One region of the Rhodococcus sp. 077-4 genome, then DNA from elsewhere that is predicted to be linked to it. Evidence: predicted binding sites of a transcription regulator. Region 1 holds the regulator's gene; each other region holds the start of a gene.
What was found. Region 1 encodes LexA, which represses DNA repair genes until DNA is damaged. Its sites were predicted from a motif close to CGAACANNTGTTCG; they were not measured.
Positions count from the first base shown of each region.

Region 2: the regulator LexA is predicted to act here: its motif matches at 1,416-1,429, upstream of ACNEOT_RS11560 (DUF222 domain-containing protein).
Region 3: the regulator LexA is predicted to act here: its motif matches at 3,170-3,183, upstream of ACNEOT_RS00660 (DUF222 domain-containing protein).

Region 1 covers NZ_JAJPWC010000002.1:1,012,522-1,017,670, forward strand. The annotation lists gene ptsP (phosphoenolpyruvate--protein phosphotransferase) at 1-10, shown strand, start outside; gene ACNEOT_RS14035 (uracil-xanthine permease family protein) at 31-1,302, shown strand; gene ACNEOT_RS14040 (acyl-CoA dehydrogenase family protein) at 1,452-2,594, shown strand; gene lexA (transcriptional repressor LexA) at 2,670-3,353, opposite strand; gene ACNEOT_RS14050 (hypothetical protein) at 3,732-4,115, shown strand; gene nrdR (transcriptional regulator NrdR) at 4,216-4,680, shown strand; gene hrpA (ATP-dependent RNA helicase HrpA) at 4,693-5,149, opposite strand, start outside.
Region 2 covers NZ_JAJPWC010000002.1:500,893-506,041, forward strand. The annotation lists gene ACNEOT_RS11560 (DUF222 domain-containing protein) at 1-1,388, opposite strand, end outside; gene ACNEOT_RS11565 (winged helix-turn-helix transcriptional regulator) at 1,500-1,823, opposite strand; gene ACNEOT_RS11570 (SDR family oxidoreductase) at 1,890-2,648, shown strand; gene ACNEOT_RS11575 (DUF6764 family protein) at 2,676-3,230, opposite strand; gene ACNEOT_RS11580 (MerR family transcriptional regulator) at 3,875-4,342, opposite strand; gene ACNEOT_RS11585 (SDR family NAD(P)-dependent oxidoreductase) at 4,371-5,149, opposite strand, start outside.
Region 3 covers NZ_JAJPWC010000001.1:136,961-142,109, reverse strand. The annotation lists gene ACNEOT_RS00670 (ATP-dependent DNA ligase) at 1-1,086, opposite strand, end outside; gene ACNEOT_RS00665 (SRPBCC family protein) at 1,145-1,573, shown strand; gene ACNEOT_RS00660 (DUF222 domain-containing protein) at 1,671-3,155, opposite strand; gene ACNEOT_RS00655 (hypothetical protein) at 3,266-3,403, opposite strand; gene ACNEOT_RS00650 (hypothetical protein) at 3,400-3,666, opposite strand; gene ACNEOT_RS00645 (TetR/AcrR family transcriptional regulator) at 3,735-4,328, shown strand; gene ACNEOT_RS00640 (hypothetical protein) at 4,338-4,742, opposite strand; gene ACNEOT_RS00635 (hypothetical protein) at 4,735-5,115, opposite strand.

The sequences.
Region 1 (5,149 bases):
TCTGGGATGACCCCCTAGTCTTTGTCGATCATGAGAAATCTGGGTTGGACGCTGCACGGAAACGGTAAGACCGTCGAGGCCGGGGCGGTGGTCTCGCCGGACGAACGGCTCACGTGGCCACGCACCATCGGTATCGGAATGCAGCACGTCGTCGCGATGTTCGGTGCCACACTGCTGGTTCCGACGATCACCGGGTTCCCGGTATCGACCACGCTGTTGTTCTCGGGTATCGGAACAGCGTTGTTCCTGCTCATCACCAGGGGGCGCATTCCCAGCTACCTGGGTTCGTCCTTCGCTTTCCTCGCCCCGCTCGGTGCCACCGCAGCCGACGGCCCCGCCGCGCAACTCGGTGCTGTTCTCTGCGTCGGTGTCGTGCTGGCGCTCATCGGCCTCGTCGTGAAGTTCGCCGGCCAACGGGTGCTCGACGCGGCAATGCCGCCCGTGGTGACCGGAGCCGTCGTCGTGCTGATCGGGCTGAACCTGGCACCGGCCGCTACCACGTCGTTCGAGGCGCAGCCGCTCGTCGCCGCGGTCACCCTGGTCGCGATTCTGCTGGCCACGGCCGTCGGGCCAGGGCTGGTGGGCCGACTGGGAATCCTGCTCGGTGTCGTCGTGGGCTGGGTGTTCGCCGCAGTCACCGGGGGAATCGCGCAACCGCGTCTCGACGCCCTGAGCGCGGCGAGCTGGATCGGTCTGCCCGAGTTCCGTGGCCCGTCCTTCGAGCTGTCGGTGATCCTGGTGGCGCTGCCGGTGGTGATCGTCCTCGTCGCCGAGAACGTGGGGCACGTCAAGGCCGTCGCCGCGATGACCGGGAAGAACTTGGATGACGTGGCCGGGGACGCTCTGATCGCCGACGGGTTGGCGACCACACTGGCCGGAGCCGGTGGTGGCTCCGGAACCACCACCTACGCGGAGAACATCGGCGTCATGGCAGCCACGCGTGTCTACTCGACCGCCGCGTACTGGGTCGCGTCGATCACCGCGATTGTGCTCGCGTTCTCGCCCAAGTTCGGTGCCCTCATCTTCACGGTTCCCGACGGCGTCATCGGGGGAGCGACTCTCGTTCTGTACGGGCTCATCGGACTGCTCGGCGTGCGCATCTGGACCGATGCGAAGGTCGACTTCACCGATCCGGTCAACCTCACCGTGGTCGCTGCGGCGCTCGTCGCCGGGATCGGGGATTTGACGTTGTCGATCGGATCGGTCGAACTCGGCGGTATCGCCTGGGGCTCCGTCGGAATTCTCCTCGGCTACCCGATCGTCTCGGCGCTCGCGAGAACTGCGGGCAACCGGGGCCGCTAGTGGGTCACGGATCGCGCGCGTTTTGGTCATCGACCGGCTCGACACCGCGGACGTAGTGTTGCCTACGTGACGTCAGTCGTGCCGACGACCGTGATCCGCTTGGAGTTTCACCTGGTCGACGTCGGTATGCACCGAGCAAGGAGACATTCGTGGAACGCACACTTTTCGAGCCCGAGCACGAGCTGTTCCGGGAGTCGTACCGGAAATTTCTCGACCAGCACGTAGCACCGAACCACGCCAAGTGGGAAGAGCAGAACATCGTCGACCGCGGCGTCTGGGTCGAGGCCGGTAAGCAGGGCTTCCTCGGAACGGCAGCACCCGAGGAGTTCGGCGGCGGCGGAGTCAAGGACTTCCGCTACAACGCCATCGTCACCGAGGAAACCACCCGCGGTGGGTACAGCGGCATCGGCTTCACACTGCACAACGACGTCGTCGCGCCGTATCTGATCGAGCTGGCGAACGACGAGCAGAAGCAGCGCTGGCTGCCCGGATTCTGTTCCGGTGAGCTGATCACCGCAATCGCCATGACCGAACCCGGCACGGGCAGCGACCTGCAGGGCATCAAGACCAAGGCCGTCCGCGACGGCGACGACTGGGTGCTCAACGGCTCGAAGACCTTCATCACCAACGGAATCAACGCAGATCTGATCATTGTCGTGGCCTGCACCGACCCGGAGAAGGGCGCACAGGGCTTCAGCCTGCTGGTCGTCGAACGCGACATGCCCGGATTCGAACGCGGTCGCAACCTCGACAAGATCGGCATGAAGGCACAGGACACCGCCGAACTCAGCTTCACCGACGTTCGCGTGCCCGCCGCCAACCTCCTCGGCGAAGAAGGCATGGGGTTCATCTACCTCATGCAGAATCTGCCCCAGGAACGCCTGTCGATCGCCGTCGTCGCGGCAGCCGCGATGGAGTCGGCGCTGGAGATGACGATTCAGTACTGCCGCGATCGCAAGGCTTTCGGAAAGTCGATCGGCAAGTTCCAGAACACCCGATTCGTGTTGGCGGAGTTGGCAACCGAGACCACCGCCACCCGCATCATGGTGGACAAGTTCATCGAACTGCTCAATGCAGGGACGTTGTCCGTCCAGGAAGCCGCGATGGCGAAGTGGTGGACCACCGAGAATCAGGTCAAGCTGATCGACCGGTGCCTGCAGCTGCACGGCGGTTACGGCTACATGAAGGAATACCCGATCGCCAAGGCCTACATGGACTCTCGCGTCCAAACCATCTACGGCGGGACCACCGAGATCATGAAGGAGATCATCGGCCGCGGATTGAATCTGTGATCCGCTGATCCGATGCACGCGAAGGGCCGCAGCACATGTGCTGCGGCCCTTCTCGTGTCACTACGGTGACGATCCCTACAGCTTGCGCATCACGGTGACGACTTTGCCGAGGATTGCGGCGTTGTTGCCTGGAATCGGCTCGAACAGGGGATTGTGCGGCAGCAGCCACACTTCACCCTTGGACCGCTTGAACGTCTTGACGGTGGCCTCGCCGTCGATCATCGCAGCCACGATGTCGCCGTTGTCGGCCACGGACTGCTGGCGAACCACCACCCAGTCGCCGTCGCAGATGGCCGCCTCGATCATCGACTCGCCGACGACCTTGAGCAGGAAGAGCGAACCCTGCCCCACCAATTCGCGTGGGAGCGGGAACACGTCCTCGACGGCCTCTTCGGCAAGAATGGGACCGCCTGCGGCGATACGTCCCAGAACGGGCACGAACGTCGGGGTCGGCAGGCGATCCTGTTCGTCGGACGCCGCGGAACCGTCTACGGCGGCGGCAGCCTGATCGGCCTGCACCTCGTCCAGCCCACGCACGTCGACGGCGCGGGGGCGGTTGGCGTCCCGGCGCAGGAACCCCTTGCGTTCGAGGGTGCGAAGTTGATGAGCAACCGACGAGGTCGACGTCAGACCGACCGCATCGCCGATCTCACGAATGCTCGGCGGGTAGCCGCGCTCGGTGACCGAGGCGCGAATGACCTCGAGCACCTTGCGCTGCCGCTCGGTCAGACCCGCACTGATATCGGTTCCGACCTCCATGGCCTTGGATGTCGGCTCTGCGGCCGGCTTTCCTGCGGCGGCCTTGGTAGCGGTGGCCTTGGCGCCGGTCGTCTTGGGACCCGTGGTTCGCGTGGTCGACCTCGTCGAGGTCTCGTCCTTCATGCTGTCGGCCTCCTGCTGAAGTTCTGGATCCGGTCTGCGTGGTCGGTCTGCGCGGACTGGAGTTGATGGTGTCGACTCGTGTGGCGTGTGGTTTCTGACACGAATCTAGCGTGTATCAGCTGTTGAATCAAACATCTGTTCGACTCGTGTCGCGTTTTCTACAGACTTTGTCGGAGGCTCGTGATAGAACTTCGAACAAGCGTCCATCGAACGCCTGATCGAACAATCGATCCAACGAGTGAAGACGAGGTTCCGATGACCATCATCACCGATCGCCCCACCGCCACCGCCGTCCGTTCACGGTCCACCGTCGTCGAGCGCCGCCGCCGGGCGCGTCCGGCGGTGCACGGCGTCGCCGCGCCGTCCGGCCCGTGCCTGCCCGTCCTGGACCCGTCGTGGACGGATGTCACCGATCGTGAGCAGGCCGATCTCGAGTTCGACCGGACTTCTGCGCACTTCGCGGGTCAGCCGGTTCGCATGCGATCGCTGGTGCTGTCGATGTTGGCGGTCCTGGTCGTCGCAGGGGGACTGATCGGCATCGCGAACCTGCGGGCCACTGCAGCCGAGTCGGGCGCGCAGCCGGCCGGTGTGGTCGAAGTACACGACGGAGCAGTCGTCGAGTATGCGCCCGGCAGATGACCACCGGCCCCCTCGCGTCCGGGAAGACTGAGTATCCTCGACTGACTGCCCCGATGCGCGTGCTCGTCGTCGGAGCGTTGGATACGACGGAGGCTTCCTCATGCATTGCCCGTTCTGCAGGCATCCCGACTCACGCGTGGTCGACTCGCGTGAGATGGACGAGGGGCAGGCAATACGGCGTCGTCGCTCCTGCCCGGAGTGCGGTCGTCGATTCACCACCGTCGAGGCTGCAGTGCTGGCCGTCGTGAAGCGTAGCGGCGTGACCGAGCCGTTCAGCCGCGACAAGGTCGTCAAGGGTGTTCGACGCGCCTGCCAGGGCAGAGATGTCGACAACGACGCTTTGAACCTCTTGGCTCAACAGGTCGAAGACACCATTCGCGCCGCCGGTTCCGCAGAGATCCCCAGCAACGAGGTGGGTTTGGCGATTCTCGGGCCCCTTCGCGATCTCGACGAGGTGGCCTACCTGCGCTTCGCCTCCGTCTATCGCTCGTTCAGCTCGGCCGAGGACTTCGAGAAGGAAATCCACGAACTTCGCAAGCATCGAGAGTCCGCCGACGTCGACTGACGGCAGCACGGGTCAACGAGACTGATCCGAGATCGCTTTCTCGATGCGCTTCTCCGAGACCGGATACGCCGTGCGAATCCCTTGGGCGAACAGTCCGACTCGCAACTCCTCGATCATCCAGAACAGTTCCTGCACCCCGGAACTGTTCTTTCTGCTCTCCGGGAGCGAATCCAACAGCCGCCCGTACGAGGCGTAGACGCGATCGAGTACGTCCATCGCCGCGGCGTCGCGGCCCGCACTGCTCGGCAGCGTCGCGAGCCGTTTGGTTGCCGCAGCGAGATACCGCGGAAGGTCCGCCAACCGGCGAGAACCGAACTCGGTGACGAACCCGCGAAAGATCAACCCGTCGAGCTGTTCTCGAACATCGTCGGCCGGCTCCCCGGAGGAGGCTTGAAGTTGCGCAGACAACGCCAGCGCAGCGGTCAGTACCGGGCGAACCAGGGCGAGCACCGCGGCGGTCCGTCGAGGA
Region 2 (5,149 bases), 510 kb from region 1:
TTTCGCGGTTCGGGCGGAGGAACAGACGCAGTGTGTGTTCCCCGCGCGGAGTCTGTTGCAGGTGCTGGTCCACTCGACGGTGTCGGCGATCCTGTACTTGATCGTTCGGGTTGTTTTGCAGCAAAGTGCGTTTGGCGTGGATCGGGCGCTCGGCTCGGAGCTGCTGGCGCACCGGATGCTCCTACCGGGCCTCGGGGTGATGCTGCATGCGGCGACGCTGAATTGGAGCCATGGCCGGGATCAGCTCCCCGGCCGGACACGGGCTTCACTGTCGTAGTCGCTGGTGCTGGTGCGGTGGTCGAATCGGTAGAAGTGCCGGTGTCTGCACGGGTTTCGGTCTCGTCTGTTGCCGAGTCGGTGTTCGATGCGGATTCTTCTGTCGCTGCTGGCTCCGGGGCCGCTGCCGAGTCCTGCTCCTGCTGTTCGTCTTTGGTGACCCGTTCCCACTCGCCGGTGTTCGGGTTCTGGACGGCGAGTCCGAGGGATTCGGCGAGGGTGACTGCTTCGGTGAGCAGGATCTGCCACTGACTGGTGCGGGCCAACTCCCGCGCCAACTCCGGATCGATGGTTCCGTGGCCGGCCAGATACGCCGGGTTCGCGAGTAGTCCGATGAGGGTGGCGATGTCGACGGTAATCATCGTCAGCGGCACCCGCCGATCCGGCAACACCGCACCCGCACCTGCACCCGCATCACTCTTCGGGCACGTGGCGCGCTGGCATCGGCACACCAGCCGTGATTCGCCGTGCATACGGGCCATGAACGCATCGCACAGCCGTTCCTTCCTCCCACGCGGGTCTTTCGGGCAGAGGGTGTCGGCCATCTCCTCCAACAACTGCCACGCGGCAGCGGCTTCGGGGGCGGTCAACTCGGCCCGGATACGGGCGAGTTCGCCGGCCGGGGTGTAGGTGATGGTCCGGAACTTCTTCGCGAACTCCCGCAATGCTGCTGCTTCTTCGGGTGCGACGCGAACCAGAATGTCCCAGATCGCGTTCTCCAACGGCCCGGGCGAGTTCTGGCGGGCGGCGTCGACGACCTCGGCTTTGACGCGGGTGACGAGGTCGTCGGAGAGATTGTCGAGGATCCGGCAGGCGGTGCGTATCCGGGCGAGGTCGATCTCACCGGCGGAGAATGCTGCCCGGAGCAGTGGGAGTCGGGTGTGTAAGGCGACGGCGATCGAGACGTACGATTCGGCAACCGTCGCCGAGCACCCCAACGCGAGTGCCATTTCGGTGCGACCGTAGCGGCTGTAGTGCTTGTGCTTGATATCGCGGGTGATCCAGGTGCGGTGAACGTCGTAGCAGGCAGAAATCTTGCGTGCTGCATGCCGGTTCTCGTCTCGCGCGGCAGCGGTCAACGCCGCCAGTGACACTGCTGGTGCTGGACTCATTCTCCACCCCCCGGTGAACCCCGATACCGAACATGCGTTCGAACTGAAAAAAGAGTATCTCGACCCACCGACAGAAACAGGGAAGCAAGTCGAGAAGCTCGGATCAGCTGGTCAGGGACGGTGGTCGGCCGGTTTGTTGCCTTCGTTCCATCGTTGGGCCCATTGCCAGAGTGGTTCGAGAGCCGGCCCCAGCTCGTCGCCGAGTTCGGTCAGGCGATAGGACCCGTCGGCGTCCTTGATCAGCACGCGCGCGTCGATGAGGGTGCGCAGTCGGGTGGCGAGCACGCTGGACGAGATGTCGTCGGTGCGTCGCCTGAGTTCGAGGAAGCCCAGCGGGCCGCTCCGTAATTCCCAGAGGATGCGCATGTTCCATCGCTGTCCCAGGAGGTCGAGGACAGCCATCATCGATCGGCGGGGTGCGTTTGCCATTTCCATCGCGATTGATCATAGTGGTTCGAAAATCGAAGCAGTTCGAAAATCGAAGCAGATGGGGGATGCCGAATGATTCGTCGCGCAGAAGAGAAGTCGGTGTTGATCACCGGCGCATCACGTGGGATCGGAGCGGAGACCGCCGTGCAGCTCGGTGCGGAAGGTGCGGCCGTTGCGGTGAACTACCGCGAGAAGAAGCGTCGAGCCGACGCCGTGGTGCGCACGATCGGGGAGGCCGGTGGCCATGCGCTCGCCGTCGGTGCCGACGTGACCGACCTCGAAGCAGTCGATGCGATGCTGAGCACCGTCGTTGCCGCGTTCGGCACACTCGACGTGCTGGTACTCAACGCCTCCGGTGGACTCGAGCTCGGTGCCGATCCCGGCTACGCGATGAGCATCAACCGCGACGCGCAGGTGGTATTGGCTCGGGCGGCCGCCGACCGCATGAAGCCAGGCTCACGCATCGTTTTTCTCACCAGCCATCAAGCTCATTTTCACGGTAGGAAGCCGGTCCCCGTCGAGTACGAGCCCATTGCCGCGAGCAAGCGAGCGGGGGAGGACGCCCTCCGTGAGATGATTCCCGAATTGAATTCTCGGGGTATCGAATTGGTCGTGGTGTCCGGCGACATGATCGAGGGCACCATCGTGGTCACCCTGCTCGAACGTCGGAATCCTGATGCCGTGGCCGCGCGCACCGCGCAGGGTGCGCTCCCGACCGTTGCCGAGTTCGCGTCGGCCGTGGTGGCAGCCACCGTTGCGCCGGTCGAGGAGTCCGGTCGGACCGTGTATATCGGTGGAGCCGACTACCTCGACGAGTTCGCGTCGGGGTAGTCGGCTCCGTTCGGCCGAATGAGGGAATCAGCTACCGAGGACGCAGAACTGACCGCTCGTGAGGTTCAGTGCCAGAGACAGGGGGCCGACGCAATCGACCCCTCGGCCCTCTGACGTAGCGCCGGATCCCCATCCGGCGACGGCGAGAGTCGTCTGTCCGGCGTCGGCCCAGGAATGCGCGATGCCTCCGCCGAGTGCGAGTGCGTACGCGGTGCCCGCATTCTTACTCGCTCCGAGTGCAACGCCGTATCCGTTGGCGTAGGTGGTCGTTGCGCCGGGGCCGTCGTTGACGCTGACGGCGGTGCCGCTGTCGGCAGCACCCGCGGTCGCCCTGCCGGTGCCGTTCGAGGTGGCTCCGCAGCTCGCGGTGCCGTCGACCTGGATGTCGTTGGCCGAGGGCGGAGAGACACAGTTGACGGGGGCCGCCGACGCGGTGGCGGTACCCGCGAGGGCTGCGACCGTCAATCCCGAGCCGATGGCGAATATTGCTGCGGTACGGGCAATTCGACTACCGAACCGACTCGACGTGCGCGCGGAGGAGGAGTTGAGGGAAGAGCGACGGGGCAGGGAAACAGAGAACAACAGAAAGCTCCTTCACGAGCGAAACGGGTCGGTGCGGCACACGGTACCCCGCCCCGGGAGTCCATGGCAGCAAGTAGGTGCTGATTGTGTAACGGTGCCGTTGACGTCCGGGGATGAAACGTCGTAGAAGTCCGGTTTCCCGCACCCTCGCCGCAGCGGTCGTGGTAGACAGAGGCGCATTCGGAATGCTGTCCTGCTCAACCTTCGATGCTTCGAGTTCAATTGCGACAGTGCACAACTCGTGCTCCGCTCCCGGGTTGGCACCCGCGCCCGATGCGGCCGGGACCGCGGCTCGTCGGCAAGCTCCTGCACCCGTGGAGCCCGGAGAAATCGTTACCGGGCAGCTGTCGATCGTCACCGCCGGCACGATCGTCTCCGAGTGTCGATCGCGTCCGCGTCGAACACCGGCGACCTCATCGGGGCGCAATCGGCCCGGTCGAGCAGACAGGGCAAGTTCGACAGTGCGGTGTCACAGAAGTTCTACCCGTCGGACCGGGTCGACTTGTCGACGCTCACAACACGTTTCACCGCTCAGGCAAAAGGCGCACCGGCCGATCGTATCGGTGTGCACTCGCTGACCACTCGCCGTCATCACTGGGGATGTCTACGCCTCCGTCGACGGTCGAGGACCTGACTTCGAAAACTCACGGACCGGTGGCTCCTCCGTACGTGGCGATCTTGTATTCGGTTGCCACGAGAGAGAGTTGCAATTCTCGGATACGTCGTCGGACGGTGTCTCGATGCGCCATGAGCATGTCGAGTCGTTCCGGAACGGTGTGTTCTCCGTCGTCGACCAATTCGACGTAGTGCTGCAAGTCGCGCATCGGCATACCCGACAACCGCATCCGGGTGAGGAACACGAGCCTGCGCACAGCCGCGTCGTCGTACTGTCGGTGGTCGAGTCCGTCGCGCGCAACCTCGATCAGCCCGCACCGTTCGTAGTACCGCAGGGTGTGCGCGGAGAGGTCGAGGAGTTCGGCAACCTCGGCGATGCCGAGGGAGCCGGAGAGCGCATCGGGTTCGATCAGTTCGTGCACCAGCTCGACGGTCAACGGTGCGTCCGAGTCCGCCACGGCTGCCAGTGCCCTGTTCATCAAGTCCCTCGTTGCCATGGGTATCGAAGATAGTCGGGCCGGCGGCTCAGACCGGTCGGACGGATTGGGGTACGCCCGGGAAGTCCGCGCCGGCGGCCAGGTCGGCGTGGGTCTCGAGTGAAGCCAGTTCGCGGCGGTACGACTCGCGTAACCGTCGAACGGCCTCGCGTCCGAGCGGTATGCGTAGGGGAGCGGTTTCGGCTTCGACCAGTCCGCGGATGATGAGAGCCGCTCGGTGCGGATCGCCTTCCTGCCTGCCATCGGCGGCGATCATGTTCGCTCTGAAATCGCCGAGAAGGTCGGCGTACACCTCCACGGGCGTGGCACGTTGGAGCACATCGGCGCTGTTGAAGCCGGTCCGAAAACGGCTCGGCTCCACGATCAGAACTCGGATGCCGAACGGTGCGACCTCTCCGGCCAGTGCCTCCGACCAGCCTTCGAGAGCAAACTTGCCCGCCGAGTACGAGCCGACTCCTGGGAACGAGATGCGGCCACCCTGACTGCTCATCTGCACGATCGTTCCGGCGCTCCGCGCGCGCATTCCCGGCAGCACGGCTCGGGTCAGGGCAGCGGGGCCGACGACGTGTTGTTCGAGCATGTCGCGCAGCCGGGCGTCGTCGACTTCCTCGGCGGAACCGATCTGTCCAACGCCACCGTTGTTGACGAGTACGTCGACTCGTCCGAATCGGTCGATCGCCGCGTCGACCACGGCAGGTGCGGATTCGGTGTCGCGAACGTCGAAGGCGATGGGCAGAATCGATTCGGGGTAATGGGAGAGCAGATCGCCGATGCGTTCGGGTCGACGCATCGCCGCAACCACGGTGT
Region 3 (5,149 bases), on a different contig from region 1:
GACCGGGATGTTCTTCGGGACTGCCCACGAGACCAGGACGCCGTCGTGTTCGAGTCGGAAGTCGTAATGCAGGCGTCGAGCATGATGTTCTTGAATCACGAAGGTGTCGTTGTTGCCCTGCGGTTCGGTGGTGGTCGGTATGGGTTCGGGGGTCTTGTCGGCGCTGCGCATACTGCGGTACTTGTCGAGTTTGTCTGTGGTGCTTGTATTTTCGACGTGGGAGTTCATCTCGGGGTCCAGCTCGGCCAGTAGATCGCCGACGTCCGCGAGACGCTCGAGGACCTCCTCGAACCGAAGCTGTTGCAGGCCCGGGTTTTCCAGCTCGTCCCAGGTGCGCGGCGCCGCGACGGTCGGGAGGGCGCGTCCGCGCAGCGAGTACGGTGCGACCGTCGTCTTCTTGCCGTTGTTCTGACTCCAGTCCACGAACACCCGCCCGGTGCGTTTCGCTTTTGCCATCGTGGCGGTCACTCGATCCGGCGATCGTTCTTCCAGGAGTGTGGCGACACGTTTGGCGACGGTGGACGCGCCGGAGGTCGACAGTGGCTTCTCCAACGGCACATACAGATGAATTCCCTTGCTGCCGCTGGTGACCGGATATGCCGTCATGCCGATGTCGCCGATCAGATCCCGTATTTCGCAGGCTACTTCGGCGCATCGAGCCAGATCCACGTCGTCACCGGGGTCGAGGTCGAAGACCATGCGGGTGGCGGGTCCTGGCTCGGTACCGTCGAACCGCCACTGCGGCACATGCGCTTCGATGGCGGCTTGTTGGCCGAGCCACGCCAGATCGGCTGCGGTGGACAGCAGTGGGTAGGTCACGACGCGGTCGGAGTGCTGCATCGATCGGCGGTCGAGCCAGTCGGGCGCAGACGCGGCGAGGTTCTTCTCGAAGAACGAGGACTGGTCGACGCCGTTCGGCCAGCGCTTACGCGTCACAGCGCGGCCGAGAAGGTGGGGCAGCATTGCCGGCGCGATGGTGGTGTAGTACTCGATGATCTTGCTCTTGGTGGTGCCGGTTTCGGGGAACAGCACTTTGTCGAGGTTGGTGACGGAGACCTTTCGACCTTCGATCTCGAGCGTGGCCATCGTCTCAGGTTAGTGGTCGCCGTCAGAACCTGCGGGGAAGTTGTGACAGGCTCGATCCATGGCGACGATCAGTGTCTCGGTGCAGATGCCCGAAAATCCGCAGGGCGCGTGGGACAAGGCTTCCGCGCTGGATCGGTTCGACGAGTGGATGACCATCCACGGCGGCTGGTGCAGTCCGCCGCCGAAGAAGATCGGCAAGGGCACCGAGGTCGAGTCGTTGGTGAAGGTGAAGGGCTTCAAGAACACCATCAATTGGAAGTTCACCGAGTACGACGAGCCGAAGCTCATCGAGATGTCCGGCCGCGGCAAGGGTGGCATCAAGATTTCGCTGACCATCCATGTGCGTGAGGCCGAGGGTGGGTCCGAGCTGACACTCGACGCGAAATTCGGTGGGGGTGTGCTCTTCGGTCCGGTGGGCTCGGTGGTGGCGCGGGCCCTCGATACCGACGTGAAGAAGTCCGTAGCGAATCTGGCGGCCTTGCGTTGACGGATCCGTGCTGAAGTAGCTGCACGACAACCTCTTCCAGCCCCGCACCGTAGTTTCGGTGCGGGGCTGATGTCGTCTGCGCATTGTGTGATCGCGCTCAGGCGATGTGGGGGCCGGCTCGGGCGTGGGATGGTCGGGGTTGTCGATAGGGATCCACTGTTGCCGGGGGTACGAACCAGGGGTGGTTGTCGGTGCCGATGAACACTTCCCAGTCACTGTGGTGAAGGAGTCGGTGGTGGAATCGGCAGAGTAGGACGAGGTTGTTCATGTCGGTGGGGCCGCCGTCGGCCCAGTGCCAAATATGGTGCGCCTCTGTCCAGGATGCGGGTTTGCCGCAGCCGGGGAATGCGCAGGTGTGATCTCTCGCGATGAGGGCTCTGCGTTGTTTGGCGGTGACAGTGCGGGCGGTGCGGGCGAGGTTGATCGGGGAGCCGTTCTCGTCCATGACGATGGCCGTGAGGACACAGTCGCACGCCAACTGCCGAGAGGTGTTGCGAGACAGTGGCCCCATCCAGGGAAGCCAGCCCACGGTGGTGCCGTCACCGAACAGATCCCTGTACGCGCCACGATCGGCTGCGGCACCGCCGTCACCGTCACCGTCACCGTCACCGTCACCGTCATTGTCGGCGCCCGGCTCCGAAGCATCCGATTCGGCAGGGGTTCTCGAGCTGTCGGAGACGGAAAGTCCATCCGCATCGTCGGCCCCGTCGGGGTGGATCGGGTTGTCGGTGTTGATGTCGACCGCGTCCGCGCTGGTGTCGGATTCGGCTGCAGTGCGGGTGTTCTCGTCGTCCGCGATATCGGCGCTGTCGGCGCTGTCGCGGAGGTCGGTGAGGTCACGCAGGGTGATGTGCAGGTTCACATGCGGTCGTTCACCGCCTTCGATGGGTCGATCACTCGATGCGAGGTACTGGTCGAGGATGTGCTCGAGGGCGTCGGCGCGGCGTTTGGCGGGGGATCGTTCGTCGGGGGTGCCGTCGGCCGCTGGTTGGTGTTCGGTCAGTGGTGAGAGTGCGGTGAGGAGTTTTTCTCCGGTGACGGCGTCGAAGCCACCTTTCATGATCAGTCGCCCGTTCAGGGTTTTCGAGGCGAAGAGTTCGTTGCGGTCGGTGTCTTCGGCGGGTGGCTTCTTGCTGCCGTAGGTGTCGTGCAGGCGGGTGATCGCCGCGCGGAGCCGGCCGGTCTGGGCTCCCGGCCCGATCGCTGCTTTCACCAAGGCAGCACGTGCGATGTCTTGTCCTGCTTGCGGGAGGTTCTTCGGGGGTGTTTCGGCGAAGGTGAGGATCAGGGCAGCGTGGTCGACGGACATGACGCCGGTGTTGACGGCGTCGGCGATGTCGGGAAAGTCCTTCAGTCCGCGGGCGAGGGCGACGATCTTGGTGGCTTTGCTGGGGCTGAGCAGGGTGGTGGAGGTGAGCCAGCCGGCTGGTCCGGGGAAGCCGAGCTTCTCTCGGCTGACGCGGGTGTCGATCTCGGCGACGAGAGCAATTCTCCGAGCTTCGAGCAGTTGGATCTGGTGGGAGACCGCGGCGGCGTCGGCGAGGAGTTCGCTTTCGCTCAGTTGCCAGATCGCTGCGGTCATGGGACCAAGTGTATCGAACATGAGTTCGACTGGCAACCATGATTGAATCGAAAACTATTGCACTGCTTGCTTATTCGCGCATCGAACTTGTCGGCGGGCTGTGGTAGTAGCTATCGCACCCTTTTCCAGATGACGATCGCCGCCGCGATTCCGATCACGAGCAACGCGGCGACTATCCCGACTTTCCATACGAAGTCGACAAACAGGTGGTGCACAAGCTCGTCCCCATCGGCGTCCGGCGTTGTCACGAACGGTCTCCGTCTTGATTGAGGCGCTTTGCGGCCGACCTGGCAGCACGTGCGGTCCACGATCCTCGGGCGGAGGGCTGGGAGCGTCGCGTATACAGATCCGCCGCACGCACGGCCATCGGCCCGAGTTGCCGTTTGGTCGCATTCCATTTCCCGCGGCGTTTGAGATGTACGGCGATAGCGAAAAGTGCGACGGCGACGACGGTCACGATCGCGGCGATGATCGCGAAGCGGATGAGTAGCAGTGTCAGAACGGTTTCCATGAACGACCTCCTTTAGAAGCATGAGCGTGCTAAATAAGAAAGTAGCACGAACCTGCTATAAAAGAACAGTGCCGAAAGTTGTAGATCCCGTCGAGAGGCGTCAGAGAATCTTCGAGGCCGTCTTCGATGTCGTCGTCGAATCCGGAATCGGGCAGGTCACTCTGCGTGCGGTAGCCGATGCGGCGGGATTGGCCATCGGATCGGTTCGTCATTACTTTTCATCGCGTGACGAATTGGTCGGTGCCGCCTCCGACGAGGTGATCGATCGCATCACCGCGCGCATCGCGGCGCACCGAGATCGGTTGGACGGCAGCAAGGATCGTCTGGGCATCGCCGAGGACATGCTGTGTGAGCTGCTTCCGCTGACCGAACGCACATCCCGCGAGGTTCTCGTGTGGCTCGAGATCGTCACATCAGGGCGTACCGATCCCGTACTGAAAGCCTCGGCCGACCGGCTCTTCACGGGGACGCGGTCCCTGGCGGCGGTGATCGTCACGCATGCCGAACTGGCGTCGAAAGCGGAGTCGGCACTCGAAACCGAAAGGTTGGCGGCGATGATCGACGGACTCGCGCTCAGAGCCTGTCTGCATCCCGATAAGCTGCCGCCGGCACTGGCGCGAAGCGTGGTGCGTCGTCACCTGCGCCAACTGCGTGAGGCTTAGTGCAGATTCCTACTGCTGTCGAGTCTTTCGCAACCACCACAGTCCCGCGATGGGGAGGATCACCGGAATGAAGACGTATCCGGATCCGAAGTGCGACCACACCGTCGGCTCGGGGAAGTCCTGTGGCTGGATGTAGCTGAGGGTGCCGATGCCGATCACGCCGACGAGTTCGATGATGCAGGACACCGTCACCACGCGTCGGGATGCTTCCGTTGCTCGGGCCAGTCCGACCGTAGCGACGATGTACACGACGGCGGCGAAGGCAGACAACAGGAATGCCATCGGCGCGTTGTCGAACCGCGTCGTGAGTTGAACGATCGAGCGCGAGGTCGCGGCGACGGCGAACACGGCGTAGACCGCGATGAGGAAGCGCCCGAATCCGGTGCGTGTCGCTTGCTGGAGGTTGTCAGGCATATCCGGCCCAAATCTGGCTCAGGCGCAGCACCATGGCTGCGAGGGTGAGGACGGCAACGAGCAGTACGGCTGTGCCGCCGCGGGAGCGGTCGCCCAGAGACCACCACGTCCCGAGTGGGAGCAGGAACAGCAGTCCGACGAGGTAAGACCCGAACGTCAGGCGGTGTATCTCGCGATCCGAGGTGAACATCATGACGAACCCGATGACGGCCTGCAGCGCGACGACGGCCTCGGTGGCGGCAATGGTCCAGAACAGCGCGCGATCGGGCCTGTTCTTCAGCAGGACGGGTCGGTTCGTGGCGAGCTTCACGAGTACCCAGATGCCCACAACCAGGGACAACGCGTACAACAAGCCGGTGACGGCGCCGATCATCGAGTTCCTCGTCAGGTTCGGGTGGACGGTGGAT